One region of the Luteimonas sp. MC1825 genome, then DNA from elsewhere that is predicted to be linked to it. Evidence: predicted binding sites of a transcription regulator. Region 1 holds the regulator's gene; each other region holds the start of a gene.
The links. The regulator HrcA, encoded in region 1, represses chaperone genes, less so after heat shock. The targets are predictions, from matches to a motif close to TTNGCACTCNNNNNNNNNGAGTGCNAA.

Region 1 (9,677 bases):
GAACGCGAAGCGCGGGATCTTGGTCACCACGTAGTCGATGCTCGGCTCGAACGACGCCGGCGTGCGGCCACCGGTGATGTCGTTCTTCAACTCGTCGAGCGTGTAGCCGACCGCCAGCTTGGCCGCGATCTTGGCGATCGGGAAGCCGGTGGCCTTGGAGGCCAGCGCGGACGATCGCGACACGCGCGGGTTCATCTCGATCACCACCACGCGGCCGGTCTCGGTGTTGATGCCGAACTGCACGTTGGAGCCGCCGGTGTCGACGCCGATCTTGCGCAGCACCGCGATCGAGGCCTGGCGCAGGCGCTGGTATTCCTTGTCGGTGAGCGTCTGCGCGGGCGCGACGGTGATCGAGTCGCCGGTGTGCACGCCCATCGGGTCGAGGTTCTCGATCGAGCAGACGATGATGCAGTTGTCCGCGGTGTCGCGGACCACCTCCATCTCGAACTCCTTCCAGCCCAGCACCGATTCCTCGACCAGGATCTCGCCCACCGGCGACAGCTCGAGGCCGCGCTTGGCGATCTCCTCGAACTCTTCCTTGTTGTAGGCGATGCCGCCGCCGCTGCCGCCGAGGGTGAAGCTCGGGCGAATGATCGTCGGGTAGCCGACCTTGGCCTGGGTGGCCACGGCCTGCTCGAACGTGCGCGCCACTTCGGCCTTGGGGCATTCCAGGCCGATTTCGGCCATCGCGACGCGGAACAGCTCGCGGTCCTCGGCCATCATGATGGCCTCGCGCCTGGCGCCGATCAGCTCGACGCCGTACTTCTCCAGCACGCCGTGGTCGGCGAGGTCCAGCGCGCAGTTCAGCGCGGTCTGCCCGCCCATGGTGGGCAGCAGCGCGTCCGGGCGCTCCTTCTCGATGATCTTCTCGACCATCTGCCAGGTGATCGGCTCGATGTACACCGCGTCGGCGGTATCCGGGTCGGTCATGATCGTCGCCGGATTGGAGTTGACCAGGACCACCCTGTAGCCCTCCTCGCGCAGCGCCTTGCAGGCCTGCGCGCCGGAGTAGTCGAACTCGCACGCCTGGCCGATGACGATCGGGCCCGCGCCGATGATGAGGATGGTCTTGAGGTCGCTGCGCCTTGGCATTGCTTATCCCGGAATGACTGAGGTTGTCTGGCCGCGCGCGGCCATCGCCGCCACGAAGCGGTCGAACAGCGGCGCGACATCGTGCGGGCCCGGAGCGGCCTCCGGATGTCCCTGGAAGCTGAAGGCAGGCGCGTCGAGAAGCTCGATGCCCTGGTTGGTGCCGTCGAACAGCGAACGATGCGTCACGCGCACGTTCGCGGGCAGCGATGCCTCGTCGACCGCGAAGCCGTGGTTCTGCGAGGTGATCATCACCCGCCCGGTATCGAGGTCCTGCACGGGATGGTTGGCGCCATGGTGGCCGTTGGCCATCTTCAGCGTACGCCCGCCGACCGCCAGCGCGAGCAGCTGGTGGCCCAGGCAGATGCCGAATGTCGGCACCTTCGCGGCCAGGCAGCCGCGGATCGCCTCGATCGCGTAATCGCAGGGCGCCGGGTCACCAGGACCGTTGGACAGGAACACGCCATCGGGGCGCAGCGCGAGCGCCTCTTCCGCCGTCGTGCGCGCCGGCACCACGGTCACGTCGCAGCCGCGCTCGGCCAGCATGCGCAGGATGTTGCGCTTCACGCCGTAATCCCAGGCCACCACCTTGAAGCGCGGTTCCACCTGGGTCCACGCGCCGCTGTCGAGGTCGAGCTGGCCTTCGCGCCACTGGTAGCGGCCGGGGGTGCTGACCACCTCGGCGAGATCCATGCCCTTCAGGCCGGGGAACTTGCGCGCCGCCTCGATGGCGCGGGCGGCGTCGATGTCGCCGGCCATCACCGCGCCGTTCTGGGCGCCGCGCTCGCGCAGCAGGCGCGTCAGGCGACGGGTGTCGATGCCGGCGATCGCCACCACGCCACGATCGGCGAGCCACTCGGGCAGCGCGACCTGGCTGCGCCAGCTGCTGGGCCGGCGCGGCACGTCGCGCACCACCAGGCCGGCCGACCAGACGCGCGCGCCCTCGTCGTCCTCGGCGGTACAGCCGGTGTTGCCGATGTGCGGATACGTCAGGGTGACGATCTGGCGCGCGTACGAGGGGTCGGTGACGACCTCCTGGTAGCCGGTCATCGCGGTGTTGAACACCACTTCGCCGACGCAAAGGCCGGGCGCGCCGATGGAGACGCCTTCGAAGACGGTGCCGTCTTCAAGCGCGAGGATTGCAGGTGGGGTCACGAAGGTCGCCTACGTGGGGTTGCAGGAAGCCGCCGGAGCCGGTGGAATCCGGCGCCGGGACATGTGAATCAGGCGAGCGGGAATGATACGGAACCGCGACCCCAGGCGCCAGCGGCAGGGTGCCGGAACTGAACGCGCGCCCCGCTACAGCAGGTCGCGCAGCCGCCAACTGCCGGGCGCGCGGCCGTGCAGGCGCGATGCCGCGTGCAGCGCGCCACGGGCGAACACGTCGCGGCTGGTCGCGCGGTGCACCAGTTCGATCCGCTCGCCGATCCCGGTGAACTGCACGGTGTGCTCGCCGACGATGTCGCCGGCGCGCAGGCTGGCGTAGCGCGGATCCAGGCCCCCGCGCCCGGCCGCGGCACCGAGCGCCAGCGCCGTGCCCGAAGGCGCATCCTTCTTGTGGACGTGGTGCGCCTCGACGATGTCGCAGTCCCACCCGGGCAGCGTGGCCGCCGCGCGCTCCACCAGTTCCTCCAGCAGCGCCACGCCGAGGCTGAAGTTGGCCGCCCAGACCAGCGGGATGCGCGCCGCGGCCGCCTGGAGCGCGTCGCACTGCGCCGCGGACAGGCCGGTGGTGCCGGACACCAGCCCGGCGCCCCGCTCCACGCAAAGCGCGAGCACCTGGTCGAAGGCTTCGGCCAGGCTGAAGTCGACCGCGACGTCGAACGCGGGGACACCGCGCAGTTCCGCGGCGGCGAAATGCGGCACGCCATCCACCACGCGCTGGGCCGGCCGGCGCGACACCGCGGCCACCACCACGCAGCCCGGAACCGCACCGTCGGCACACAGGCGCATGAGCGCGTGGCCCATGCGCCCGCTGGCGCCATGGAGCATCAATCGGATGGGGGACGGCATCACGCAAGGCTAGCGGCGGTGCACGCCGCCGGCAAGGTCAGGGCCAGCGCGTGGTGCTCAGGACGTCATGCGTTCCCAGAAGCCCTTGACGCCATCCACGAAGGTGCTGGCCTTGGGCGAGTGGCGGCGCGCGCCATCGCCGACGAACGTCGCTTCCAGCTGCTCCAGCAGCTCGCGCTGCTGGTTGGTCAGGTTGACCGGGGTCTCGATCACCACCTTGCAGTAGAGGTCGCCCGGCGCGCGGCTGCGCACCGACTTCACGCCCTTGTCGCGCAGGCGGAAGACCTTGCCGGTCTGGGTTTCTGCGGGAATGCGGATCTCCGCTTCGCCGCCAAGCGTCGGCACGCGCGTGGTGTCACCGAGCGCGGCCTGGCCGATGCGGATCGGCACTTCGCAGTGCAGGTCGTCGCCGTCGCGCTCGAAGATCGGGTGCGGGCGCACGCGCACCTCGACGTACAGGTCGCCGGGCTGCGTGCCGGGAGGCCCCGCCTCGCCCTCGCCCGAGAGGCGGATGCGGTCGCCGTTGTCCACGCCGGCCGGGATCTTGACCGACAGCACCTTCTCTTCCTCGACTCGGCCGTTGCCGCGGCAGGACGGGCACGGCGACTTGAAGGTCTGGCCGCGGCCGTGGCAATGCGGGCACGGCTGCTGCATCGAGAAGATGCCGCGCTGGAACCGCACCTGGCCACGCCCCTGGCAGGTGTCGCAGGTCTCGAGCTTGCCGTCCTCGGAGCCGGTGCCGTTGCAGGGATCGCAGGCGGCCAGCGTGGGCAGTTCGATGCGGCGCTCGACGCCCGCCACCGCCTCTTCGAGGTCGAGTTCCATCACGTAGCCGACGTCGGCGCCGCGTCGCGGGCCGCGCGTGCCGCCGCCAGCACCGCCGAAGATGTTGCCGAAGATGTCCCCGAAAATGTCGCCCATGTCCGGCTGGCCGGGACCGGCATTGCCGCCGCCCATGCCGTGCTCGAACGCGGCGTGGCCATGCTGGTCGTACATGCGGCGCTTGCCGCCGTCGGACAGCACTTCATAGGCCTCCTTGCACTCCTTGAACGCGGCCTCGGCCTCGTGGTTGCCCGGATTGCGGTCAGGGTGGTGCTTCATCGCGCTGCGGCGATAGGCCTTCTTCAGTTCATCGTCGCCGGCGTTGCGGGCAACGCCGAGGACTTCGTAGTAGTCGCGCTTGCTCATGGATCAGTGGTCATCTGTGTCGGGCGACGCACCCGTGCAACCGGGCGCGGAAACGACATCGGGAACCGCGCATACGCAGCCACGGTTCCCGACGTCACATACCGATGGCGGTCAGGCCTTGGAGTCGTCGTCCTTGACCTCGGTGAACTCGGCATCGACGACGTCGTCGCCGGCCGCCGGCGCACCGGCATCGCCACCCGCATCGCCACCACCCTGCTGGGCCGCGGCGGCGAAGAGCGCCTGCGCGGCCTCCTCGAGCACCTTGGTCCTGGCCTCGATCTGCACCTTGTCGTCGCCCTTCATGGCGGTCTCGACGTCGGCGATCGCAGCCTCGACCCGGCCGATCACGTCGCCCGGCACCTTGTCGCCGTTGTCCTTGATCGCCGTGCGCGTGCCGTGCACCAGGGCGTCGGCCTGGTTGCGGGCGCCGACCAGTTCGTGGAACTTCCTGTCGTCCTCGCGGTGCGCTTCGGCATCGGCCACCATCCGCTGGATTTCCTCGTCCGAAAGACCCGAGCCGGCCTTGATCTCGACCTTCTGCTCCTTGTTGGTCTTCTTGTCCTTGGCGGTGACGTGCACGATGCCGTTGGCGTCGATGTCGAACGACACCTCGACCTGCGGCATGCCGCGCGGCGCGGCGTCGATGCCGGTGAGGTCGAACTTGGCCAGCGACTTGTTGTAGCGGGCCTGCTCGCGCTCGCCCTGCAGCACGTGCACGGTGACCGCGGACTGGTTGTCCTCGGCGGTGGAGAAGGTCTGCGAGGCCTTGGTGGGCACCGTGGTGTTCTTCTCGATGATCTTGGTGAACACGCCACCCAGGGTCTCGATGCCGAGGCTCAGCGGGGTCACGTCGAGCAGCAGCACGTCCTTGACGTCGCCCGCCAGCACGCCGCCCTGCACCGCGGCGCCGATGGCGACCGCCTCGTCGGGGTTGACGTCCTTGCGCGGCTCCTTGCCGAAGAACTCGGCGACCGCCGCCTGCACCTTCGGCATGCGCGTCTGGCCGCCGACCAGGATCACCTCGTTGACGTCGCTGGCACGCAGGCCGGCGTCGTTGAGCGCGGTGCGGCACGGCTCGATGGTCTTTTTGATCAGGTCCTCGACCAGCGCCTCCAGCTTGGCGCGCGTCAGCTTGATGTTGAGGTGCTTCGGGCCCGAGGCGTCGGCGGTCACGTACGGCAGGTTGACCTCGGTGTGCTGCGCGGTGGACAGCTCGATCTTTGCGCGCTCTGCGGCATCGCGCAGGCGCTGCAGGGCCAGCGGATCCTTGCGCAGGTCCATGCCCTGGTCCTTGTTGAACTCGTCGACCAGGTAGTCGATGACGCGCTTGTCGAAGTCCTCGCCACCGAGGAAGGTGTCGCCGCTGGTGGCGAGCACCTCGAACTGCTTCTCGCCGTCGACTTCCGCGATCTCGATGATCGACATGTCGAAGGTGCCGCCGCCGAGGTCGTACACGGCGATCTTGCGGTCGCCGCCGTCCTTGTCCAGGCCATAGGCCAGCGCGGCCGCGGTCGGCTCGTTGATGATGCGCTTGACGTCGAGCCCGGCGATGCGGCCGGCGTCCTTGGTCGCCTGGCGCTGCGAGTCGTTGAAGTACGCAGGCACGGTGATGACGGCTTCGGTGACCTTCTCGCCCAGGTAGTCCTCGGCGGTCTTCTTCATCTTTTCCAGGATACGCGCGGACACTTCCTGCGCCGACAGCTTCCGGCCGTCGCTGGTCGCGACCCAGGCGTCGCCGTTGTCGTGCTGGGCGATGGCGTACGGCACCAGGCCGATGTCCTTCTGCACCTCGGCGTCGGTGAACTTGCGGCCGATCAGGCGCTTCACCGCGTAGAAGGTGTTCTGCGGGTTGGTGACCGCCTGGCGCTTGGCCGACGCACCCACCAGCACCTCGCCGTCCTTGGTGTAGGCGACGACGGAGGGCGTGGTGCGGTCGCCCTCGCTGTTCTCGATGACGCGGGCCTTGCCGCCGTCCATGATCGCCACGCACGAGTTGGTCGTGCCCAGGTCGATGCCAATGATCTTTGCCATGGGATGTATGCCTCTTTGAGGTTTGTCTGGGGGGCGGCAAGCCGCCGATGACTGCTATCTGGGGACGCGGCGGGCGCCTTCAAGCGCCGGGGGCGCGGATTCAGTCGTCGCGGGCCACGGCGACGAGCGCCGGGCGCAGCAGCTGTTCGTTGAGCTGGTAGCCCTTCTGGAACAGCTGCGCGACCGCGCCGGCGGGAACGCCTGCGGCGTCCACCACGCTCATCGCCTGGTGCTGGTCGGGGTTGAACGCATCACCAGGAGCCGGCGCGAGCTGCACCAGCCCCTGGCTGGCCGTGACGCGCAGCAGTTCGCGCAGCGTCAGCTCCATGCCCGTGCGCATCGGATCGTCGGCTGCGCCCGCGAGCAGCGCCGCGTCGAGGCTGTCGAACACCGGCAGCAGGTCGCCGAGCAACTGCTTGTTGGCGAACCGGCAGGCATTCTGCACATCGCGCTGCAGGCGCTTGCGCTGGTTGTCAAGGTCGGCACGCTCCACCAGGGACTGCGCGCGCAGCTGCTCGAGCTCGCCGCGGAGGGCCTCGAGTTCGTCGTGCGGAATGGTGTCGGCGGCCTCGAGGGTATCGTCGGGCGTCTGTTCGTTGGTCATCGCTGTCAGGGTCCGGGAGTGTCGCGGTCCGCACTTTGTGGGGATGGCGGCTCCGGATTCAAGGCATTGCCCAGCATGTCGGCGGTGGCCTGCACCACCGGAATCACCCGGTCGTAGGCCATTCGCGTGGGGCCGATGACCCCGAGCACCCCCAGTACGCGCCCCCCTGCCCCGTACGGAGCGGTCACCAGCGACATGCCGGCCAGCGGCGCCAGCCCGGTCTCCTCACCGATGAACACGCGCACGCCCGGTGCCTTCACCGTGCGCTCCAGCAGCTGCAGTATTTCGCGTTTCTGCGCGAAGGCGTCGAACAGCTCGCGCAGGCGCTCGACGTCGGCCAGGTCCTGCACCCCGAGCAGGCGCGCCTGGCCGGAGACCACCACGTCCTCGTCGCCGGGCACCAGCACCTGCTCGGCGATTTCGGTGGTCGCCCGCAGCAGGCCCTCCATTTCGCTGCGCGCGGCGCGCAGGTCGCTGACCAGGGTGGCGCGGATCTCGTGCAGCGGGCGGCCGGCGAAATTGGCGTTGAGGTAGTTGGCCACCTGTTCGAGTTCGGCCGGGCCGTAGGGGCGCCGGGTCAGCACGATGCGGTTCTGCACCTCATGGTCGGCAAAGACCACGATCGCCATCACCCGCTGGCCGTCCAATGGCACGAAATCGATCTGCCGGAACGCGAACTGGCCGCGTCCCGGCACGCTGACCACGCCCACGAACCGGGTCATCGCCGAGACCAGCTCCGACGCGCTGCCGAGCAGCGACTGCGTGCCGCCGCCGGTCGCCAGCTCGCCGCGCAGGCGTGCCAGTTCCGGCTCCTGCAGCGGGCTCAGCTGCAGCAGCGAGTCGACGAACACGCGGTAGCCCTGCGGCGTGGGCACGCGCCCGGCCGACGCGTGCGGTGCCGCCAGCAGCCCGACCTCCTCCAGGTCGGCGAGGATGTTGCGGATGGTCGCCGGGCTGACATCCAGGCCGGCGTGGCGGGCCAGGGTCTGCGAACCCACGGGCTCGCCATCGCGGATGTGGCGCGCGATCAGGGTGCGCAGCAGCTGGCGTGCGCGGGCATCGAGGGGGTCATCGCGGCGTCGGGACATCCCGGGGGTATATGTCGCCCGGCTCCGAGTCGCAAGCGCTGCGACGCGGCGATGGCAGCCTGCCGTCCCTCGCGGCACAATCGCGTCCCATGCTCAAGCGCCTCTCCATCAAGGATTTCGCCGTCGTCGCCGCCACCGAGCTCGAGTTCGGGGCCGGTCTGACCGTGGTGTCGGGCGAGACCGGCGCCGGCAAGTCGCTGCTCGTCGATGCCCTCGGCTTCCTGTCGGGCCAGCGCGCCGACAGCGGCATGGTCCGGCATGCCGCGCAGCGCGCCGAGCTCGACGCCGACTTCGACCTCGCCGGCTCGCCGGCCGCGCAGGCCTGGCTGCGCGAACAGGAGTTCGACGACGGCGAGGCCTGCCAGCTGCGCCGCACCTTGCGCGCCGATGGCGGTTCGCGGGCGTGGATCAACGGACGCCCGGCCACGCTCTCGCAACTGGCCGCGCTGGCGGCTCACCTGGTCGAGATCCATGGCCAGCACGAGCACCAGGCGCTGCTGTCGCGCGCCAGCCAGCTCGCCCTGCTCGACGCCTTCGGCCGCCACGAGGCGCTGCTGGCCGCGGTGGCCGCCGCAGCGCGCGGCTGGGCCGCGCTGCTGCGCGAACGCGAGCAACTGACCGCCGCAGGGGATGTCTCCGACCGCATCGACTGGCTCGGCCACCAGCTGGGCGAACTCGAGCGCGAGGACCTGGATGCGGACGCCATCAGCGCGCTCGCCGCCGCGCATCGCCGCCAGGCCCATGCCACCACCCTGGTCGACGCCTGCGACGTCGCCCTCGCCCGCCTCGGTGACGGCCACGGCGCGCTGCCCGCCGAGCTGCACCAGCTGCGCGGCGGGCTGGCGCGGCTGCAGGACCACGAGCCGCGCCTGGGCGAGGTGCAATCCATGCTCGAGGGTGCCGCGATCCAGCTGGACGAGGCGGCGATCCTGCTCGACCGCATCCGCGCCGACCTGGACCTCGACCCCGCGCAGCTCGAGGACCACGAGCGCCGCCTCGCGCGCCTGCACGACCTGGCGCGAAAGCACCGCGTGGCACCCGAAGGGCTCGCCGCGCAGCGTGACGCACTGGCCGCCGAACACGAGGCACTGCACGCCTCGGCGCGGCGCCTCGGCAGCCTGGGCACCGAGATCGATGCCGCCGCGGAGGCCTGGCGCAAGGCCGCCGTGGCACTGGGCAAGGCGCGCGCGCGCGCCGGCAAGGCACTGGCTGTCGCCACCACCGCGCTCGTCGGCGAACTGGGCATGGGCGGCGGGCGATTCGAAGTCGCGCTGGAACCCACCGCCGGGGACGCTCCGGATGCGCAGGGCGCCGAGCGCGTCGAGTTCCTGGTGTCGGCCAACGCCGGGCAGCCGCCGCGACCGCTGCGCAAGGTCGCATCCGGCGGCGAACTGTCGCGCATTTCGCTGGCCATCGAAGTCGCCGCGCTGGGCCTCGACGCGGTGCAGACCATGGTCTTCGACGAAGTCGATTCCGGGATCGGCGGCGGCGTGGCGGAGATCGTCGGCCAGAAGCTGCGCGACCTCGGCAGCCGGCGCCAGGTGCTGTGCGTGACCCACCTGCCGCAGGTCGCGGCCCAGGGCCACGCGCACTACAGCGTCAGCAAGGCCGAACGCGGTGGCGTCACCCAGAGCGCGGTGCGCCTGCTCGACGACGGCGAACGC
Region 2 (9,677 bases), 1.2 Mb from region 1:
AGGAGGGCGACGCGATCAGCTTCGCCTGCGAGCGCTATGCGATCGGCCTGCCGGACATCGAGGCCTTCATCGAGCAGAAGATCCCGTCGGAACCGGTGACCGTCGAGCTGATGACGCCGGTGCCGCGCAAGCCGCGCGAAGGCGTGGAGCTCGAGCCCGAAGAAGGCGAGAGCGTCAGCGAGATCTTCCGCGAAGCGCGCGAGCAGCGCGCCGCCGAGGATGCGCGACGTGGCGGAGGCCGCAGCGGCGGGCCCGGCGCCGGTGGCCCCGGTCGTGGCCGTGCCGGCCCGCGTGCCGACGGCGAGCGCGGCCCGCGTCCGCCGCGTCCGCCGCGCGCGGCACCTGCAGTACCCGCCGCGACGACCATGGAGGCGTCTGCGATTGGCTCGCCTGATGTCGTCGCAGCCGCGCCCGCCGCAGCCGCGCCCGCCGCGACAGGATCAGCCGCACCGGCCGTGGACGCGACAGCGTCCGCGGCGCTGCCAGCCGCCGAGGGCGAGCGCGCGCCGCGCAAGCGTCGTCGCCGTCGTGGTGGCCGCCGTGTCGAAGGTGCCGAGGGCGTCGAGGGCGTCGCCGGGCAGGGCGGCCAGGCGCAGGCCCAGCCGTCCACGCATGCCGGAGCGAAACCGTCGCAGCCGCGCGCGCCGCGCCCGAAACCGGAGTCGCCGTCACACGCCGCGCGTCCGCAGTCGACCGCAACGGAGCCTTCATCGCTGCTGGGCCGCATCGGCCTCGGGCTGAAGAAGCTGGTCACGCGCGCGCCGCGCTCGCAGCACTGAGTACCGCGATGCGGTCGGGAATGGATGCCCGCGCGCACGCGGGTGCTTTGCGGGTACGACAGCGGCCATAATCGCTGGGCACCTCTTCCCGGAACCGCGACACGATGCCCGTCCTGCGCTTCGACAGCGTCTGCAAGCAATACCCCGGTGGCCACGTCGCGCTCGAGGACGTGAGCTTCGCCGTGGATGCCGGCGAGATGCTGTTCGTGACCGGCCATTCCGGCGCCGGCAAGAGCACCCTGCTGCGCCTGATCCATCTCTCGGAGCGGCCCAGCCGCGGCGCGGTGGTGTTCGGCGAGCGCAACCTGCTCAAGGTGCGTGGCGGCCGGGTGGCGCTGCATCGGCGCGAAGTCGGCGTGGTCTACCAGGACCACCGCCTGCTGGGCGATCGCAGCGTGCACGACAACGTCGCCCTGCCGCTGGTGCTGCGTGGCATGCGCCGCGGCGACATCGGCCGGCGCGTGCGTTCGGTGCTGGAACGCCTCGGCCTGGGTGCGCGCGGCACGGCGCTGCCGGGCCAGCTGTCGGCGGGTGAGCAGCAGCGCGTCGGCATCGCGCGCGCCATGGTCGCCGAGCCGCGGCTGCTGGTGGCCGACGAACCCACCGGCAACCTCGATCCCACCCTGGCCGCGGAGATCATGACGCTGTTCGCGTCGCTCCCGGAGCGCGGCACCAGCGTGCTGGTCGCCAGCCACGACCTCGGCCTGGTGAAGCGCATGAAGAAGCGCGTGCTGGTGCTCGACCATGGCCGGCTGGCCGACGACATCGCGCCGGAGGACCTGGCCGATGAGTGAGCCCATCGCCAGGCCCAGGCCGGAACGCGCGCGCTCCCGCATCGGCACGTGGTTCGACCACCATGCCTACAGTTTCGTCGCCAGCCTCGGCCGCATCTTCCGCCGGCCGTGGTCCACCGCGCTCACCATCGGCGTGATGGCGGTGGCGCTGGCGCTGCCGCTCGGGCTGTGGCTGGTGCTGGGCAACGTCGAGCGCTTCGCCGGCGACGTGCAGCAGTCGCGTCAGCTCAGCGTGTTCCTGAAACAGGACGTGACGCCCGACGCGGTCGCGGCGCTGGCCGATGCGCTGCGCGGCCGCGCCGATGTCGGCGACGTGGCACACCGTACGCCGGCCCAGGGCCTCGAGGAGTTGCGCGCGCGCGGCGGCCTGGGCCAGGCGATCGACGCGCTTGGCGAAAATCCGCTGCCGCACGTGCTGGTGGTCACCCCGGCCGGTGACGAGGCCATGCTCGCCGATTCCCTGCGCACCCTCCCCGAGGCCGACCTGGTGCAGCACGATGCCGGCTGGCGCCAGCGCCTGGACGGCTGGCTGCGCTTCGGTGGCCGCGTGGCCTGGGTGCTGGCCGCCCTGCTCGGCACGGGGGCGTTGCTGGTGGTCGGCAACACCGTGCGCCTGGACATCCAGTCGCGTCGCGACGAACTCGGTGTCCTGCAGCTGCTCGGCGCCAGCGACGGCTTCATCCGCCGCCCGTTCCTGTACCTCGGCGCGTGGTACGGCCTGGCGGCCGGCGCGCTGGCGCTGGCGCTGCTGACGGCGGCCGGTGCCGCGCTGCGCCTGCCACTCGCCGACCTGGCGGCGAGCTATGGCAGCGGGTTCGGGCTGGTCGGCTTCACTGCGCGCCAGGCGCTGGTGGTGCTGGCCGGAACGACCGCGCTCGGCTGGCTTGGCGCGGGCGCCGTCACCGGCCATTTCCTGCGCCAGACGCGCCCCACCGACACGTGATGGACGCGTCGCACGACATCCGCCATCTGGCCGCAGGCGCCCAGCGCGTGATGGTGGTGGACGGCTCCCGCCTGGTGCGCAAGCTGATCGGCGACGTGCTCCGCAGCGAACTGGTCGACGTGGACGTGGTGGCCTGCGCCGGCCTTGCCGATGCGCGCGCCGCGCTGGCGGCGGCGCCCATCGACCTCGCCACCACCTCCCTGGTGCTGCCCGATGGTGACGGCCAGCAGTTGGCCGAGCTCGTGCGCGCCGCGGCGGGCCAGCGCTACGTGCCGGTGATCGTGGTGTCCGGCAATGCCCAGGCGCACCTCGAGGGGCGGCATTTCAGCGACGACGTCACCGATTACTTCGACAAGTCGCACGGCCACCACGCGCTGGCGGAGTTCATCCGCGGCTACGTGCAGCCGCAGCCGATCCCGGGCGCGCGCGTGCTCTACGTCGAGGACAGCCGCACCGTGGCGCTGGCCACCTCGCGCATGCTCAAGGCGCAGCAGATGGAGGTCGTGCACGTGGTGAGCGCCGAGGCCGCGATCGACTGGCTGCGCGCGCGCCGCGACGCCGGCGACGGCCCGGGCGCCGACCTCGTGCTCACCGACGTCTACCTGAAGGGCGAGCTGAGCGGCCACGACGTGGTGCATGCGGTGCGCCGCGAGCTGGGCTGGTCCAAGCGCAAGCTGCCGGTGCTGGTGATGACCGGCGACGCCAATCCCGACAACCAGACCGCGCTGCTGCGCGACGGCGCCAACGACCTGGTGCTCAAGCCCATCGAGGAGCGCCTGCTGGTGACCAAGGCCCTGTTCCAGCTGCGCCTGGCGCGCACGCCGGAATCCACGGTATTCGGCGCATGATCGACGGACGCGGGCGTCTCGCTCCCTCCTGGAAGGCGCACATCGGTGACTACCTGGAACGCGACGACATGCAGGCGCTGGCCGACTTCCTGCGCACGCGCAAGGGCGCCGGTGTCCAGGTGTTCCCGCCCGCGGCCGAGATCCTTGCCGCCTTCGACGCCACGCCCTTCGAGGACGTGCGCGTGGTGATCCTGGGCCAGGACCCGTATCCCGGCGCGGGCCAGGCACACGGGCTGTGCTTCTCGGTGCGTCCGGGCGTGTCGGTGCCGCGGTCGCTGCTCAACGTCTACAAGGAAATCCAGCGCGACCTGGGTATCCGCCCTCCGGACCATGGCTGCCTGCTGCCCTGGGCGCGGCGCGGCGTGCTGCTGCTCAATTCGGTGCTCACGGTCGAGGCCGGCTGCGCCGGTTCGCACCAGCGCAAGGGTTGGGAAGGCTTCACCGACCACGTGGTCGACGTGCTCAACCGCGAGCGCGAAGGCCTGGTGTTCATGCTCTGGGGGGCCTATGCGCAGGCCAAGGGCAAGGTCATCGATGGGTCGCGCCACCGGGTGCTCCGGGCCACCCATCCGTCGCCGCTGTCGGCGCACCGGGGCTTCCTCGGCTGCGGCCACTTCTCGGCGGCCAACCGCTACCTCGTCTCACGTGGCGGCACGGCCCAGGACTGGTCGTTGCCGCCGTGCCAGGAGACCGCCATCGCATGACGTCCGCGCCGCTGCTGATATCGCTGCACATGCCGAAAACCGCGGGCACCAGCCTGGCGCAGACCCTGCGCGTGGCGTTCCCGGACCCCGGCGCCTGCCAGACCGAATATGTCGACCAGCCGATGCAGTACTCGCGCTGGTGCCGCCGCTTGCGCGCACTGCGCGCCGGACTGGCCGGCCGGGGGGCACTGCCGGACAACCTGACCTGCGTGCACGGCCATTTCCTGCCGGTGAAGTTCCGCATCGCGGCCGGCGCGCGCGCGGTGCGCTACGTCACCTGGCTTCGCGAACCGGTGGACCGGCTGGCCTCGCACTACCACTACTGGATCCGCGACTACGACGGGCTTGACCCCCGCCAGCCGCTGCGCAACCGGGTGCTGCGCGAACGCTGGTCGTTCGAGCGCTTCGCCCTCGGCGCCGAACTGCGCGACCTGTACCACGAGTACCTCTGGCGATTCGATCCGGCCGGCTTCGACTTCATCGGCATCACCGAGCGTTACGACGAGGACCTGCAGCAGATGGCGCGGCGGTTCCTGGGCGGTACCGCGGTGCCCGCATCGGCGCTGGTGAACCCGCTGCGTGGCGAGTCCGGATACGCGATAAGTCCGGGCCTCCGCCGCCGCATCGAGGCCTACCACGCCCGTGACTTGGCGCTGTACCGCCGGGTCCTGGCCGGGCGCCGCCTCTGAGCCTGGGCACGCGGGAGGCTCAGCGGGGCCGGTGAAGCCTGCATCGGTGGACACGATCAATTAGATTTACGTCCATTCATACGCTGAATGGAACAGTAGGGAACTCCTGCCGCGATCAGCAGTCGTATCCGGCCACTGCTAAGATCACTGCCATGACTGCAATCACAGCGACCGCTCTTGTCCCCAACAGCCTCCCGATCCCCAGCGCCCTGGGTTCGCTCGAGGCCTACATCGGCGCCGTCCACCAGATCCCCGTCCTCACGGTCGAGGACGAGCAGGCGCTGGCCCACCGTTTCCGCGACCAGGAAGACCTGGATGCCGCGCGCGAGCTGGTGCATTCGCACCTGCGCTTCGTGGTGCACGTGGCGCGTGGCTACAACGGCTACGGCCTGCCGCTCGGCGACCTGATCCAGGAGGGCAACATCGGCCTGATGAAGGCCGTGAAGCGCTTCGACCCCGAGGTCGGCGTGCGCCTGGTGTCGTTCGCGGTGCACTGGATCCGTGCCGAGATGCACGAGTACATCATCAAGAACTGGCGCATCGTCAAGGTCGCCACCACCAAGGCGCAGCGCAAGCTGTTCTTCAACCTGCGCAAGAGCAAGAAGCGCCTGGGCTGGTTGAACGCCGAGGAAGTGCGCATCGTGGCCGAGAACCTCAACGTCTCCGAGCGCGAGGTGCTGGAGATGGAGTCGCGCCTGTCCGGCCGCGACGTCGCCTTCGATGCGCCCTCCGACGACGACGACGACGACCATGCGCCGCCGTCCCCGGCCGCCTACCTCACCGCGCGCGAGGATGATCCGTCGCAGGCGTATGAGCGCCAGGACAGCGAGGACAACCAGCTCGCCCTGCTGCGCGAGGGCCTGGGCCGGCTGGACGCGCGTTCGCGCGACATCATCAAGCGCCGCTGGCTGGATGACGACAGCAAGGTCACCCTGCAGGAACTGGCCGACGAGTACGGCGTGTCGGCCGAGCGCATCCGCCAGGTGGAGGCCAACGCGCTGAAGAAGATGAAGGCGCTGTTCGCGGCCTGATCCGCGCGTTCGGCAGTCGTCGTGCATGAGGCCCGCGCAAGCGGGCCTCTCACCATTTGAACAGCACCAGGCTCAGCGCCAGCACCGCCATGCCGGCGACCAGGCCGTACACGGTCTCGTGGCCTTTCGAATAGCGCTTCGCCGCGGGCAGAAGTTCGTCCAGCGCCAGGAACACCATCACGCCGGCGATGATGCCGAACACGCTGCCGAAGACCGCATCCGACAGCCACGGCCGCAACAGCGCATAGCCGATGATGGCGCCGAGCGGCTCGGCCAGGCCCGACAGCAGGCAGGCGCCGAAGGCGTAGCCCTTGTTGTTGGTGGCGAAGTACACCGGCACCGCGATCGCGATGCCCTCGGGCACGTTGTGGATGGCGATCGCGAACGCCAGCGGCAGGCCCACGCCGGGGTTTTCGAGGGTGGCGAAGAACGTCGCCAGGCCCTCCGGGAAGTTGTGAGCGGTGATCGCCAATGCGGTCAGCAGGCCGACGCGCTTGATGTAAGCGGCGTTGTGCTCGCGGAAGAACGGATCGTCGACCTCGAGCCGCTCGTGCGGGTTGGGCACCAGGTGGTCGACCAGCATGATCAGGCCCACGCCGGCGAGGAAGGCGAAGGTGCCGTAGGAGTAGCCCAGGCGGTCGCCGTAGCTCTGGCTGAAGGACCACACCGCCTTGTTGAGGATTTCCGACAGCGAGACGAAGACCATCGCGCCACCGGCAAACGCCAGGCCGAACGCCAGCAGCCGGGCGTTGGGCCTCTTCTGCGCGAACACGAACAGGCTGCCCAGTCCGGTCGCAAGGCCCGCACCCGTGGTGACCGCCAGCGCGATGAGCAGGTTGGCGGTGGGGATTTCCATGGGTGCTGGATCCTGGGCGGTCGCGCCATCCTAGCCGAAGCCCCCGCACGCGGATACGCGGGCATCGCGGCGCGTCGGGCATCATGCGCCATCGCGCCGGGCGCGCTCCAGGGACAACCGACATGGCCGAACACGAGAAGCGCATCGCGGTGCTGATCGACGCCGACAACGCGCCGGCGGCGAAGATCGACGCCATCCTCGCCGAAGTGGCGCGCCATGGCGTGGCCAACGTCCGCCGCGCGTATGGCAACTGGAAGAGCCAGCACCTCGTCAGCTGGGAGAAGTGCCTGCACACCTACGCGATCCGCCCGATCCAGCAGTTCGCCTACACCACGGGCAAGAACGCGTCCGACATGGCGATGGTGATCGACGCCATGGACCTGCTGTACGCCGGCAACCTCGACGGCTTCGCGATCGTGTCGTCGGACGCCGACTTCACGCCGCTGGTGATGCGCCTGCGCAATGACGGCGTGGCGGTGTACGGCTTCGGCCAGGAGAAGACGCCGGAGCCCTTCGTCAAGGCGTGCTCGACCTTCCTCTACCTGGAAAAACTCGGCACGCCGGATGAGGACAGCGGCGACGCCCGCCCGGCGCCGTCGCCGGCGCAGCTGCAGCACGATGCCGACCTGGTGCGCCTGCTGCGCGGCGCGGTCGACGCCACCCAGGGCGAGGACGGCTGGTCGAAGCTGGGGGCGGTCGGCAGCCATGTCGGCAACCAGGGCTCGTTCGATTCGCGCAACCACGGGTATCGCAAGCTGAGCGACCTGATCGAGGCGATCGGCCTGTTCGAGGTGCGCCGCCAGGGACAGGTGATCGAGGTGCGCAACCGCAGCGGGCACGGCGGCCGCCGCGGCGCATCGAAGACGGTAGCAAGCGCCGGGGTGGCCGTGTCCGAAGCCAGGACGGAGCGCGCCACCAGCGCGCCGGCCAAGACGGCCAAGGCCACAAAGGCCGCCAAGACCACCAAGGCCAGCGTCCGGCCGGGCCGGGGTCAGCCTGGAGCCAAGGGCTAGAGCCAAGGGCAACTCTCGCGAAGCGGGGAAGATGCGCGAAGGAGGGCAGGCAAACTTCCGGGTTCAATAAAGGTCGACGGGATCCACGTCGAGCGACCAGCGTACGCGGCGCGCTTCGGGCAGCGCGTGCAACGCGGCCACGCCGCGATCGAGGAGCTGTTGCAGCGCGCCGCGTGACGGCGACGACAGCAGCAGCTGCGCGCGCTGCATGCCGGCACGGCGCGGCATCGGCGCCGGCATCGGCCCGAGCAGGGCGATGCGGGTATCGTCGCCGGCGGCCTCGGCCAACAGCGTGCGCGCGGCTTCGAGGAACGCCGCGGGCGCGGCCACATGGGCGGCCTCGGCACGCAGCAGGGCGAGGTGCGTGAACGGCGGGAAGCCCGCGGCCTCGCGTTGGCCGAGCTCGGCATCGGCGAACGCGCGGTAGCCACCGTGCACCAGCACCTGCAGCAGCGGGTGTTCGGGGTGATGCGTCTGCAGCAGCACTTCGCCGGCGCGCTGCGCCCGCCCGGCGCGGCCGGAGACCTGCACCAGCAGCTGGGCGAGCTTCTCGCTGGCGCGGAAATCGGCCGAAAACAGGCCTTCGTCGATGCCGACCACGCACACCAGGGTGAGGTGCGGCAGGTCGTGGCCCTTGGCCAGCATCTGCGTGCCCACCAGCACGCCAGGCGTGTCGCCGAGCTTCGCGAGCTGCTGCTCCAGGCCGTCGCGGCGGCGGGTACTGGCGCTGTCGATGCGCAGCACGGGCACGTCGGCGAAGCGTTCGACCAGCAGCTCCTCGATGCGCTCGGTGCCCACGCCCTGCGGCTGCAGGGCCAGTCCGGCGCAGTCCGGGCAGGCCAGCGGCACCGGCTGGCGCGCGCCGCAGTGGTGGCACTGCAGGCGCCGGCCGGCGCCGTGCACGGTCATCGCGCTGCCATGCTCGGGCGTGCTGCAACGGCGGCAGCGCGCGCTCCAGCCACAGTCGTGGCACAGCAGCACCGGCGCATAGCCGCGACGGTTCTTGAACACCAGCACCTGGCCGCCGGCATCGAGCGCGTTGCGCGCGGCCTGCAGCAGCTCCGCGGACAGCCCGGCCTGCAGCGGCCGCTTGCGCACGTCGACCACGCGCACCCGCGGCGGGCGTGCGTTGCCGGCGCGGCTGGCCAGGCGCAGGTGCGCGTAGCGGCCGGCGCGCACGTTGTGCAGGGTTTCCAGCGATGGCGTGGCGCTGCCCAGCAGCACCGGCACGTCAAGCGCCTTGCCACGCACGAGCGCGAAATCGCGCGCGTGGTAGCGGATGCCGTCCTGCTGCTTGTAGCTGCCGTCGTGCTCCTCGTCGACCACGATCAGGCCGGCCTCGGGTAGCGGCACGAACACCGCCGACCGCGTGCCCACGATCACCCGCGCCTCGCCGCGCCAGGCGGCCGCCCAGGTGCGCGCGCGCTCGCCGTCGGACAGGCCGGAGTGCAGCGCGTGCACCGGCACGCCCAGGCCGGCGCGGAAGCGCGCCAGCATCTGCGGGGTCAGGCCGATCTCCGGCACCAGCACCAGCGCCTGCCGGCCGCGCGCCAGGCAGCGTTCGGCGATCGCCTGCAGGTAGACCTCGGTCTTGCCGCTGCCGGTGATGCCCTCCAGCAGCACCGGCACGAAGCCGTCGGCCTCGCGCAGGGTGTCCAGCGCCGCGGCCTGCTCGGCGTTGGGGGTGTGTGCGGCGACCGTCGCCGGCACCCGGGTGGCGGCCGCCACCGCGAGGCGTTCGGCCAGGCCGCGCTTCTCCAGGCTGCGCGCCGCGGGGCGCCAGCCGTCCACGGCGTCGTCCAGCAGGTCCTCGGCGACCGGCCCGGCGCGCAGGCGCTCCGCCACCAGGCGCGGCCGGCTGCCACGCCGCAGCCCGTCGAGGGCCGCGTCGCCGGCCGGTGTCAGCTGCCAGGCCCAGGCGTGCGTCGCCGGCAGCGCCTCGCCGTGGCGCAGCGGCGCCGGCAGGGCGGTCGCCAGCACTTCGCCGAGCGGTGCGTGCACGTAGCGCGCCAACCAGCGC
Region 3 (9,677 bases), 1.1 Mb from region 1:
ACCACGTTCGCCGGCGCAGGGTGCGCCGGCGGAGCGAGGGGCGGTGGCCGCCCCTCGCGCGCATCACAGGATCGAGAGCGCCATGTCCTTGCGCTCGGACAGCCGCTTCTCGAGGTAGTGGATGTTCTGTCCACCATCCTCGAAGCCGCGGTCGGCGAGGATGCGCTGCTGCAGCGCGATGTTGGTCTTGATGCCATCGACCACCATCTCCGACAGCGCCACGCGCATGCGGCAGATCGCCTGCTCGCGCGTCGCGCCGTGCACGATCAGCTTGCCGATCATCGAGTCGTAGTTGGCGGGCACGCGATAGCCCTCGTAGATGTGCGAGTCCACGCGCACGCCCGGCCCGCCCGGGGCGTGGAAGTGCTGGATCAGTCCGGGCGAGGGCAGGAAGCTGTCCGGGTCCTCGGCGTTGATGCGGCACTCGATGGCATGGCCGTTGAGCACCACGTCCTCCTGGCGGATCGACAGCGGCCGGCCGGACGCGATCAGCAGCTGTTCGCGGATCAGGTCGATGCCGGTGACCATCTCGGTGACCGGGTGCTCCACCTGGATGCGGGTGTTCATCTCGATGAAGTAGAAGCGCCCGTCCTCGTACAGGAACTCGAACGTGCCCGCGCCGCGGTAGCCGATGCGGATGCAGGCCTCGACGCACACCTTGCCGATCCCGGCGCGCTGCTCCGGCGTGATGCCCGGCGCCGGCGCTTCCTCGACCACCTTCTGGTGGCGGCGCTGCATCGAGCAGTCGCGTTCGCCGAGGTGGATGGCGTTGCCCTGGCCGTCGGCCAGCACCTGGATCTCCACGTGGCGCGGGTTCTCCAGGAACTTCTCCATGTAGACCATGTCGTTGCCGAACGCGGCCTTGGCCTCGGCCTTGGTGGTCTGGATGGCGGTGAGCAGCGCGGCTTCGGTATGCACCACGCGCATGCCGCGTCCGCCGCCGCCACCGGAGGCCTTCACGATCACCGGGTAGCCGATCTGGCGGCCGATCTTGACGTTGGCATCCGGCTCGTCGCCCAGCGGGCCGCCGCTGCCGGGCACGCAGGGCACCCCGGCCTCCTGCATGGCGCGGATCGCCTCCACCTTGTCGCCCATCAGGCGGATGGTCTCCGCCCGCGGGCCGATGAACACGAAGCCGGACTGCTCGACGCGTTCGGCGAAGTCCGCGTTCTCGGCGAGGAAGCCGTAGCCGGGGTGGATCGCCTGCGCATCGGTGACCTCGGCGGCGGCGATGATGCTGGCCATGTCGAGATAGCTCTGCTGCGATGGCGCCGGCCCGATGCACACCGATTCATCGGCCATCGCCACGTGCTTGAGGTTGCGGTCGACGGTGGAGTGCACCGCGACCGTGCGGATGCCGAGCGCATGGCAGGCGCGCAGGATGCGCAGCGCGATCTCGCCGCGGTTGGCGATGACGACCTTGTCGAGCATGGTCCGCGCCTCAGCCGATCACGAACAGCGGCTGGTCGAACTCGACCGGCTGGCCGCTCTCGCCGAGCACGGCGAGCACGGTGCCGGCGACGTCGGCCTCGATCGGGTTGAACATCTTCATCGCCTCGATGATGCCCAGCGTCTCGCCGGCCTTGACCGCCTGGCCCACGGTGACGAAGGCCGGCTTGTCGGGCGCCGGCGACGAGTAGAAGGTGCCGACCATCGGCGAGCGCACGACGTGGCCGTCAGGCAAGGCCGGCCCGCTCGGCTCGGCTGCACCCGGGCGACCGCCGGTGGCGGCCTCGACCGGCGACTGCATCGGCATTGCCGGGCCGCGGTGGTAGTCCGCCGGTGCCGGTGCGGACATCGCCGCCGTGCCGCGCGGGATGCGGGCCAGGCGCACCGACTCCTCGCCCTCCTTGATCTCGATCTCGGCGAGGTTGGATTCCTCGAGCAGGTCGATCAGCTTCTTGATTTTTCTCAGGTCCATGCGGGCCTCGTCTGGTGGTGTCCGCGCAGGTGCGCAGGCGATGGGAATGGGGTGTGGAAGGTCAGGGCGTGCTGCCAAGGCGCGGCAGGGCCGCATCCAGGGCGAGCGCGTAACTGGTGGCACCAAAGCCGCAGACCACGCCGACGGCCAGGTCACTGAAGTAGCTCTGGCGCCGGAACGGCTCGCGGGCATGCGGGTTGGACAAGTGCACCTCGATGAAGGGCAGGGCGACCGCGGCCAGAGCGTCGCGCAGGGCCACCGAGGTATGGGTGAAGGCGGCGGGATTGACCAGCAGGAAGCCGGTGCCGTCCCCGGCGGCGGCCTGGACGCGCTCGACCAGCACGTGCTCGGCGTTGGACTGCAGGCTCTCGAACGCGTGCCCGGCCGCCTCCACCCGGGCGCGCAGCGCGGCGTCGATCGTCGCCAGCGTGTCGCGGCCATAGATCTCCGGCTCGCGGCTGCCGAGCAGGTTGAGGTTGGGTCCATGGAGGACGAGAAGCTTGCCCATTCGTTGCCGCACGGCCTGTGGCCAAAACGGCGGCCAGTCTGCGCCAAGCGTCCGATCGTGTCCAGATCGCAGAAGTTGCGCCAAATATGGCTGTTTTAAGCGACTGTTTGAGTCGCTGCGCTCAGGGCTTCGCCCAGCCGCTGATTTCGCCATGCGTGAATGGGCCGATGCGCTGTTTCAGCAGGCGTCCATCGGACCCGATCAGCACCGTGTACGGCAGCACGCCCCGCGGGTTGCCCAGCTGCACCCCGGCGTCGCGCGGCCCGGGGATATCGATGGCGATCGGGTAGCTCACCGGGATGCGCGTGAGAAAGTCCTCCACGGCGTTTTGGTCGTCGAGCGCGATTCCGATCACTTGCACGCCATTGGCACCCTGTTCGACGGCGAAGCGTTCCAGTTCCGGCATTTCCTCGATGCAGGGGCCACACCAGCTGGCCCACAGGTTGACCAGCAGGGGGCGGCCCGCTGCGTGGTCCGGGATGAGGATCGGGCTGCCATCCAGGCCGGGCAGGGTGAGCGCGGGCACCGGCTCACCGCGGACCGCGACCTGCAGTCCGTCAGGCGCAGGCGGCGCGACGGCCGTCATCGCACCCTGGAGCGCGCGCTGCCCGAACTCGGTGCGCAGCAGTGGGCCCGGGCCGTTCACGGCCAGGCCGGCGACGATCCCCAGCACGCCCGCGGCCAGCGCCGCCAGCACCACGGTGCGCGTGCGCATCAGCGTGCCGCCCGTTCGATCGCGGCCACCGTGCTGCTGCGGTCCAGCACCGCCGGCAGCACCTCGCCCGCCCCGCCGCCGCGCGGGTACACCACGTACAGCGGCACGCCGACCGCGCGATGCGCGGCCAGGAACGCGCTGATCTCCGGATCCACGTTGGTCCAGTCGCCGACCATGTAGGTGGCGCCGGCGCGCTGCAGCGCGTCGCGGAACGCGACGCTGGACAGCGTGCCGCGTTCGTTGGCCTTGCAGGTCACGCACCAGTCGGCGGTCATGTTCACGAACACCACGCGCCCTTCGTCGCGCAGCGCCTGCAGGCGCGCGGCGGAGTAGGCGACGGTGGCCTCGCCGGCCTGCTGCGGCGCGCGGTCGGGCGGCGGCATGCGGGTGACCAGCCACACCGGGGCGAGCGCCACCAGCAACAGGGCGAGCGCGGGCAGGCGCCGCCAGCCACCGCGCATGCGCGCGCGCTCGAACCACCACAGGGCGAGCGCCATCAACGCCACGCCGATCGCCACCAGCGCCATCGCGTCGACGCCGCGCTGCTTGCCGAGCACCCAGGCCAGCCAGATCGCGGTCAGGTACATCGGGAACGCCAGCACCTGTTTCAGCGTCTCCATCCAGGCGCCGGGCTTCGGCAGCCGCTCCGCCAGCCCCGGCACGAAGCCGACCAGCAGGAACGGCAGCGCCAGCCCGAGGCCGAGCGCCAGGAACACGGCCAGTGCCACCGCGGTGGGCGCGGCAAACGCGAACGCGAGCGCGCCGCCCATGAACGGCGCGATGCAGGGGCTGGCCACCACGCAGGCCAGCACGCCGGTGAAGAAGTCGCCCAGCGGCCCGCTGCGCGTCGCCAGGCCGCGGCCCAGGTTGGCGCTGCCGCCGATGGTGAACACGCCCGACAGGCTCAGTCCGACCGCGGCCATCAGCAGGACCAGCGCGGCCACGAAGCCCGGCTGCTGCAGCTGGAACCCCCAGCCCAGCGCCTGGCCCGCGGCGCGCAGCGCGATCACCAGCAGGCCGATCACCGCAAACGCGGACAGCACGCCGGCGGTGTACCAGAGCGCGTGGCGCCGCGCCGCGCCGCGGTCGGCACCGGTCTGCGCGATCCCCAGCACCTTCAGCGACAGGATGGGCAGCACGCAAGGCATGACGTTGAGCAGCAGGCCGCCGACGAGTGCCAGCAACAGCGCGGCCAGCACGCCGGTGGCCGCCGTGGCCGGTGGCGTGCTGCGCGCGGCGTTGTCGCCGGCGGCATCCGCGCTGGACGCGGGCGCGCCCGGCTCCGCGGCCGGGTCGTCAAGACCGCCGCTGGTGGACCGCGTGCCCGCCGTGGTGTCGCCTGGCCCGGCGGCGGGAGCGCCGGCGCCGCTGGAACTTCCCTCGGGGGGCGCGGCACCGGGCGGCGTGGCGGCGCCTGGCGACGCGATCGGCATCGCCGCCAGGGGCGATGCCGGCGTAACCGTCCCGGCGGGCAGCGACAGGCGCACGCTGCGCGTCATCGGCGGGTAGCAGATGCCCTCGTCCTGGCAGCCCTGGAATGTGGCGGTCAGGGTGGCCTGGCGGGCTTCGCCATGTGTGCGCAGCAGTGGCAGCGGCACATCGACCTGGTCGAAATAGACCACCACGTCGCCGAAGTGTTCGTCGTGGTGCGACACGCCGCGCGGCCAGCGCGGGGCTGCGGGCGTGATGCCGTCGGCGTGCAGCTGGAAACTGCTGCGGTCGCGGTACAGGTAATAACCGGGTGCCGGGGTGAAGCGCATCAGCACGGTGTTGCCGTCGCCGGCGATCGCCTCGAACGCGAAGGCCTGCTCCTGCGGCAGCGGCAAGGCGTCGGCCTTGCCTCCCAGCGGCCGGGCCGCAGCGCCGGCCTGCGCGGTGCCACCGCCAAGCGTGCGGCCGAGCGCGGCAAAGCCGGCGTCGGGAGCCGCCGGTGATCGCGACCCCGGCAGCGCCACGGTGACCGTGCGTGTCTGTGGCGGATAGCAGACGCCGAGGTCGGCGCAGCCCTGGTAGCGCACCTTCAGGCCTGTGCTGCCGGCAGTGCCGGCCTGTCCGGTGAGCACCGCTGCCACGCGGCCACGGTAGGTTTCGACCTCGCCAAAGAATTCGTCGGTGTGCCGGCGCCCGGCCGGCAGCTGCAGGCCGCGGGCATCCACGTCAAAGCCGGCGTCGAGCGGTTCGGCGCCCATGCGGTGGCGGTACAGGTAATAGCCGTCGGCGATCGTCCAGGCGAGTTCGATGCGCCCCGCGTCGGTCGCCTCGGCGCGCAGCACGAAGGCCTCGTCGACCGGCAACAGGTCGTCGACGTCGACGGCGGCAATGGCCGCGCATGGCAGGACAAGCAGGGCGAGCGCCAGGCAGGTGCGGCGCCAGCCTGCGGCAGACATGAGGGAGTGGACGTTCAACGTGCGCCAGCTGCGGGAAGGGCAGCCTAGGGTAGCGGAGACGTGGCCCGCGGACAGGCGGAGCATCGGGATCGGCAGGCCCCGGGACACTCAGTTCCGCAGGCCCGGTGCATCGGGCAGGCCGGCGGTTGCCGCCGGCATGCCATGCGAGGGCCGGCAACCCCGGCCGGCCCTCGCAGGTGGAACCTTGCCTCAGCGCACGGCGCGCCGGATCGCCGGTGCCGACACCTTCACCGGCGCAGCGGCCGCCTTCGGCGGCGTGGCCGTGGTGGCCGGGCGGTACGGCGGGCGCAGCTTCGGGTTGCGCGGGGTGACGGGCGTGGGCGTGCCGAGTTCGCAGACGGTCGGCGTGGTGGAGGTGAACAACGCGTTGCTCGCCCACTCCGGGTGGTCGATGAACGGGTTGCGGTTGCCCTGGTACGCGGCCACCACTTCGTTGCGCGCGCGCTCGGCGTCATCCGGCGGATCGCCGGCGTGCCAGTCGAGCAGGGTGGACAGCATGCCCATGTAGGCCGGCGACGACGACGTGCCCACGATCAGGCTGCGGTTGTCGGTGAGCTCGAGGTCGGGTTCGGCCTGGTTGTTGGTCGGGTGCGTGCCGCCTTCGTAGCGGATCGCCATGTACAGCACCGCGCGCGCCATGTCGCCCTTGCGCGCACCCCAGGCTTCGAACGAGCCCTGGTTGCCGTTCGGCCCCTTGAACCAGTTCGAATTGCCGGGATACGTGCCGCTGCCGCCACCACGGCCATTGTTGGCCTCGGTGACGCGCTCGGCACAGCCCGACGCCTGGGTGCAGTTGTCGAACGGCATGTTGCCGCGGTTCGAGTTGTAGCCCTCGTCGCTCAGGTACAGCATGTGCGCGTCGGTGTAGGGCGCGTTGGGGAAGCCCAGGTTGCCGGTGGTGGCGGGGAAGCCCAGCGAGTTCGGCCAGGTGTGTTCGCGGTTGTACTTGTTGCTGCCGCCGCTGCCGGCGCGGTCGGTGCCCTTGGTGTAGCTGCGGTTGCGGTAGACGTCGAGGATCTTGCCGGCGTCGTTCGGGTCCTCGTCGGCGATCTCGAGGATCGTCCAGGTGCTGGTGCCGCTGCCGCTGTACGGATAGGCCACGTGGCCCTTGATGGTCGCATGCAGAGAGCAGCGCAGCTGGCCGGGGCTGGAGGCGTTCACCAGGCCGTAGTAGCCCTCGCCGCCGTTGCCGCCGCCGCGCGGCAGCTTCACCTTGAACGACACTGCGGTATCGGCTTCAGGCGCGGCGCCATCCAGGTCGGCGATGCGCGTGGCATCGACCAGCAGCGAGCACGCCTGGCCGGGCACAAGCGGCCTGGCCGGCGTGAGCGCGAAGGTGGTCGCCTGCGCGACATGGTCGAGGTCGAGGCGCTGGCGGCGCAGGCCGTCGCAGGCCAGCACGAACGCGCCGGCCTGGGCGACCACCGGCTCGCTGAAGGTCACGCTGAGGTCCGCGGCGTACGGGAAGTCGGTGCCGCCGTCGACCGGGAAGGTGGTGGTGACGCGCGGCGCGGCATTGCCGGCTTCGCCGAAGGACTGGTCGTTGTTGCAGGTACCGAAGGTCTGCGTGGCCGAGTCGGCCCAGCTGAAGTCGGCATAGGCGTTGCCGGTGCCGCCGAGCTGCAGCGACGTGCCGAGCGGGGCGGTGCTGGCCTCGGCCACGCCGATGTCGGTGCTGGTCAGGCCGGCGGCCGGACCGTTGATGGCGGTCATCGTGCCTTCGTAGCTCAGGAACTGGACCACGTTGCCCTGCGGGTCGACCAAAGCGATGCCGTCCGGCGATCCGTTCTGCAGGCCGTCCAGCGGATAGTTGATGGTGGCCAGCCGCACCTGGCCGCCGCACGCGACCAGGTTGCTCGCGGGCACCGGGGTCGTGGAGTAGCTGCTGTTGTTGCTGCCGTTGTAGAGCACGACCTGGTAGCCGGCCAGGCTTTCCCCCGCGCTGGCGACGATCTCGATCGCCTCGCCTGCGTCGGTGCCGGCGTTGTCGTAGTGGATCTCGTTGACGAAGACATCGGCATTTGCCGGAAGTGCCGCGAACGCGGCCAGCGCGATCGCGCAGCGGACCGCCAGTGTGGAACGACGCATAGGTGACTCCCCTTGTGAAGCCGGCGAGGGTACCCCGCGCATATGACGGTTGCCACAGTGCGCTGGACGCAGCATTCCATCCGCCTGCACGCAAGCGTGACGCCCGCCCCGTATCGTGTGCCTTCCCCCGCATTCAGTCCGATCGATGCCGCTTCCGCTCCCCGTTTCCAGGGCCTGCGCCGGCCTTGCCCTCGTCTTGCTGGGCCTTGCCCCCGGCCTCGCGCCCGCCCGCGAGTCGCCCGACGTCGAGGTCGCGCTCGGCGCGTCCAACACCACCGACCGCGAGTTCACGGCGGTCGCCTCCGTGGCCTGGCTGCCGGAACTTCGGCGCATGTCAAACGCGGTGCTGCGTGCCGAGGCCGGTGCGGTGCTGGTCGACGGGCGTGGCCACGTCGTGGGCCGGGATCTCGATGAGAGCGTGGTGGTGGGTCATGTCGGCCTGCGCTACGAGCGCACCGACACCGGCCTGACGCTGGGTGCCGGCGTCGGCGGGCAAGCGGGCGAGACCGATGCGCTGTCGGGCGATGTGCAGTTCATCACCACCGGCGGCTGGCGCTGGGAACGCTTCTCGCTGCTGGTGCGCCACATCTCCAACGCCAGCCTCGACTCGCCCAACGACGGCGAGACCATGCTGGTCGCCGGCTGGCGGTTCTAGCACGCCGGCCGGGCATTCCACCCGGCGCGCATCTTTGTTCCGCCAGGGCCTTGATACCGGGCCTCCCCGCCCCATCTTCCGTGCATCCCGGCCTTGCCGGGTTTTCGTGGCCCGGGTTTTGGCACTCGGCTAGGCCGACTGCTAGAATTCGCGCCCGTTACCCCTGTTTATTCAACCCAATCAACAACTTGTGAGGATCGCCATGAACCTGAAGCCGCTCTATGACCGCGTGGTCATCAAGCCCATCGAAGCCGACGAAGTCTCCGCCGGCGGCATCCTGATCCCGGACAACGCCAAGGAAAAGCCCACCAAGGGCGAAGTCGTCGCCGTCGGCGAAGGCAAGGCCCTCGACAACGGCAGCCTGCGCGCGCCGAAGGTCAAGGTCGGCGACAAGGTCATCTACGGCCAGTACTCGGGCTCCGCCTACAAGCTGGAAGGCGTCGAATACAAGATCGTGCGCGAAGACGACATCCTCGCCGTCCTCGGCTGAGCCCCGCGCCACCCTTCTTCCACCCCTGATCCCAATTCGAGGTAATTCCAATGTCCGCCAAGGAAATCCGTTTCGGTGAGGACGCGCGCGCAAAGATGGTGCGCGGCGTCAACATTCTCGCCAATGCCGTCAAGGCAACCCTCGGCCCGAAGGGCCGCAATGTCGTGCTCGAGAAGAGCTACGGCGCCCCCACGATCACCAAGGACGGCGTGTCCGTCGCCAAGGAGATCGAGCTCGCCGACAAGTTCGAGAACATGGGCGCGCAGATGGTGAAGGAAGTCGCGTCCAAGACCTCCGACAACGCCGGTGACGGCACCACCACCGCGACCGTGCTGGCGCAGGCGCTGATCCGCGAGGGTTCCAAGGCGGTCGCCGCCGGCATGAACCCGATGGACCTCAAGCGCGGCATCGACCAGGCCGTCAAGGCCGCCGTCGCCGAGCTGAAGGCCATGTCCAAGCCCACCGCCGACGACAAGGCGATCGCCCAGGTCGGCACGATCTCGGCCAACTCCGACGAGTCGATCGGCACGATCATCGCCGACGCGATGAAGAAGGTCGGCAAGGAAGGCGTGATCACCGTTGAGGAAGGCTCGGGCCTCGACAACGAGCTCGACGTCGTCGAGGGCATGCAGTTCGACCGCGGCTACCTGTCGCCGTACTTCATCAACAACCAGCAGTCGATGTCGGCGGACCTGGATGACCCGTTCATCCTGCTGCACGACAAGAAGATCTCCAACGTCCGTGACCTGCTCCCGGTCCTGGAAGGCGTGGCCAAGTCGGGCAAGCCGCTGCTGATCGTCGCCGAGGAAGTCGAAGGCGAGGCCCTGGCCACGCTGGTCGTCAACACCATCCGCGGCATCGTCAAGGTCGTCGCCGTCAAGGCGCCGGGCTT

Region 2: a site for HrcA is predicted at 4,873-4,899, ahead of rpoH (RNA polymerase sigma factor RpoH). Genes of this name have one in related genera too.
Region 3: a site for HrcA is predicted at 8,414-8,440, ahead of IDM46_RS02165 (co-chaperone GroES). Genes of this name have one in related genera too.

Annotation. Positions count from the first base shown of each region.
Region 1 covers NZ_CP061714.1:1,511,653-1,521,329, forward strand. Annotated here, with positions in the region: gene carB (carbamoyl-phosphate synthase large subunit) at 1-1,092, opposite strand, end outside; gene carA (glutamine-hydrolyzing carbamoyl-phosphate synthase small subunit) at 1,096-2,244, opposite strand; gene dapB (4-hydroxy-tetrahydrodipicolinate reductase) at 2,389-3,102, opposite strand; gene dnaJ (molecular chaperone DnaJ) at 3,160-4,290, opposite strand; gene dnaK (molecular chaperone DnaK) at 4,402-6,321, opposite strand; gene grpE (nucleotide exchange factor GrpE) at 6,422-6,925, opposite strand; gene hrcA (heat-inducible transcriptional repressor HrcA) at 6,931-8,013, opposite strand; gene recN (DNA repair protein RecN) at 8,103-9,677, shown strand, end outside.
Region 2 covers NZ_CP061714.1:2,719,927-2,729,603, reverse strand. Annotated here, with positions in the region: gene rhlB (ATP-dependent RNA helicase RhlB) at 1-779, shown strand, start outside; gene IDM46_RS12670 (ATP-binding cassette domain-containing protein) at 884-1,573, shown strand; gene ftsX (permease-like cell division protein FtsX) at 1,566-2,516, shown strand; gene IDM46_RS12660 (response regulator) at 2,516-3,364, shown strand; gene ung (uracil-DNA glycosylase) at 3,361-4,068, shown strand; gene IDM46_RS12650 (sulfotransferase family 2 domain-containing protein) at 4,065-4,757, shown strand; gene rpoH (RNA polymerase sigma factor RpoH) at 4,910-5,788, shown strand; gene zupT (zinc transporter ZupT) at 5,838-6,644, opposite strand; gene IDM46_RS12635 (NYN domain-containing protein) at 6,767-7,657, shown strand; gene IDM46_RS12630 (primosomal protein N') at 7,721-9,677, opposite strand, start outside.
Region 3 covers NZ_CP061714.1:454,160-463,836, forward strand. Annotated here, with positions in the region: gene accC (acetyl-CoA carboxylase biotin carboxylase subunit) at 64-1,431, opposite strand; gene accB (acetyl-CoA carboxylase biotin carboxyl carrier protein) at 1,442-1,921, opposite strand; gene aroQ (type II 3-dehydroquinate dehydratase) at 1,983-2,429, opposite strand; gene IDM46_RS02145 (TlpA disulfide reductase family protein) at 2,551-3,144, opposite strand; gene IDM46_RS02150 (protein-disulfide reductase DsbD) at 3,144-5,531, opposite strand; gene IDM46_RS02155 (endonuclease) at 5,742-7,640, opposite strand; gene IDM46_RS02160 (acyloxyacyl hydrolase) at 7,837-8,295, shown strand; gene IDM46_RS02165 (co-chaperone GroES) at 8,498-8,785, shown strand; gene groL (chaperonin GroEL) at 8,836-9,677, shown strand, end outside.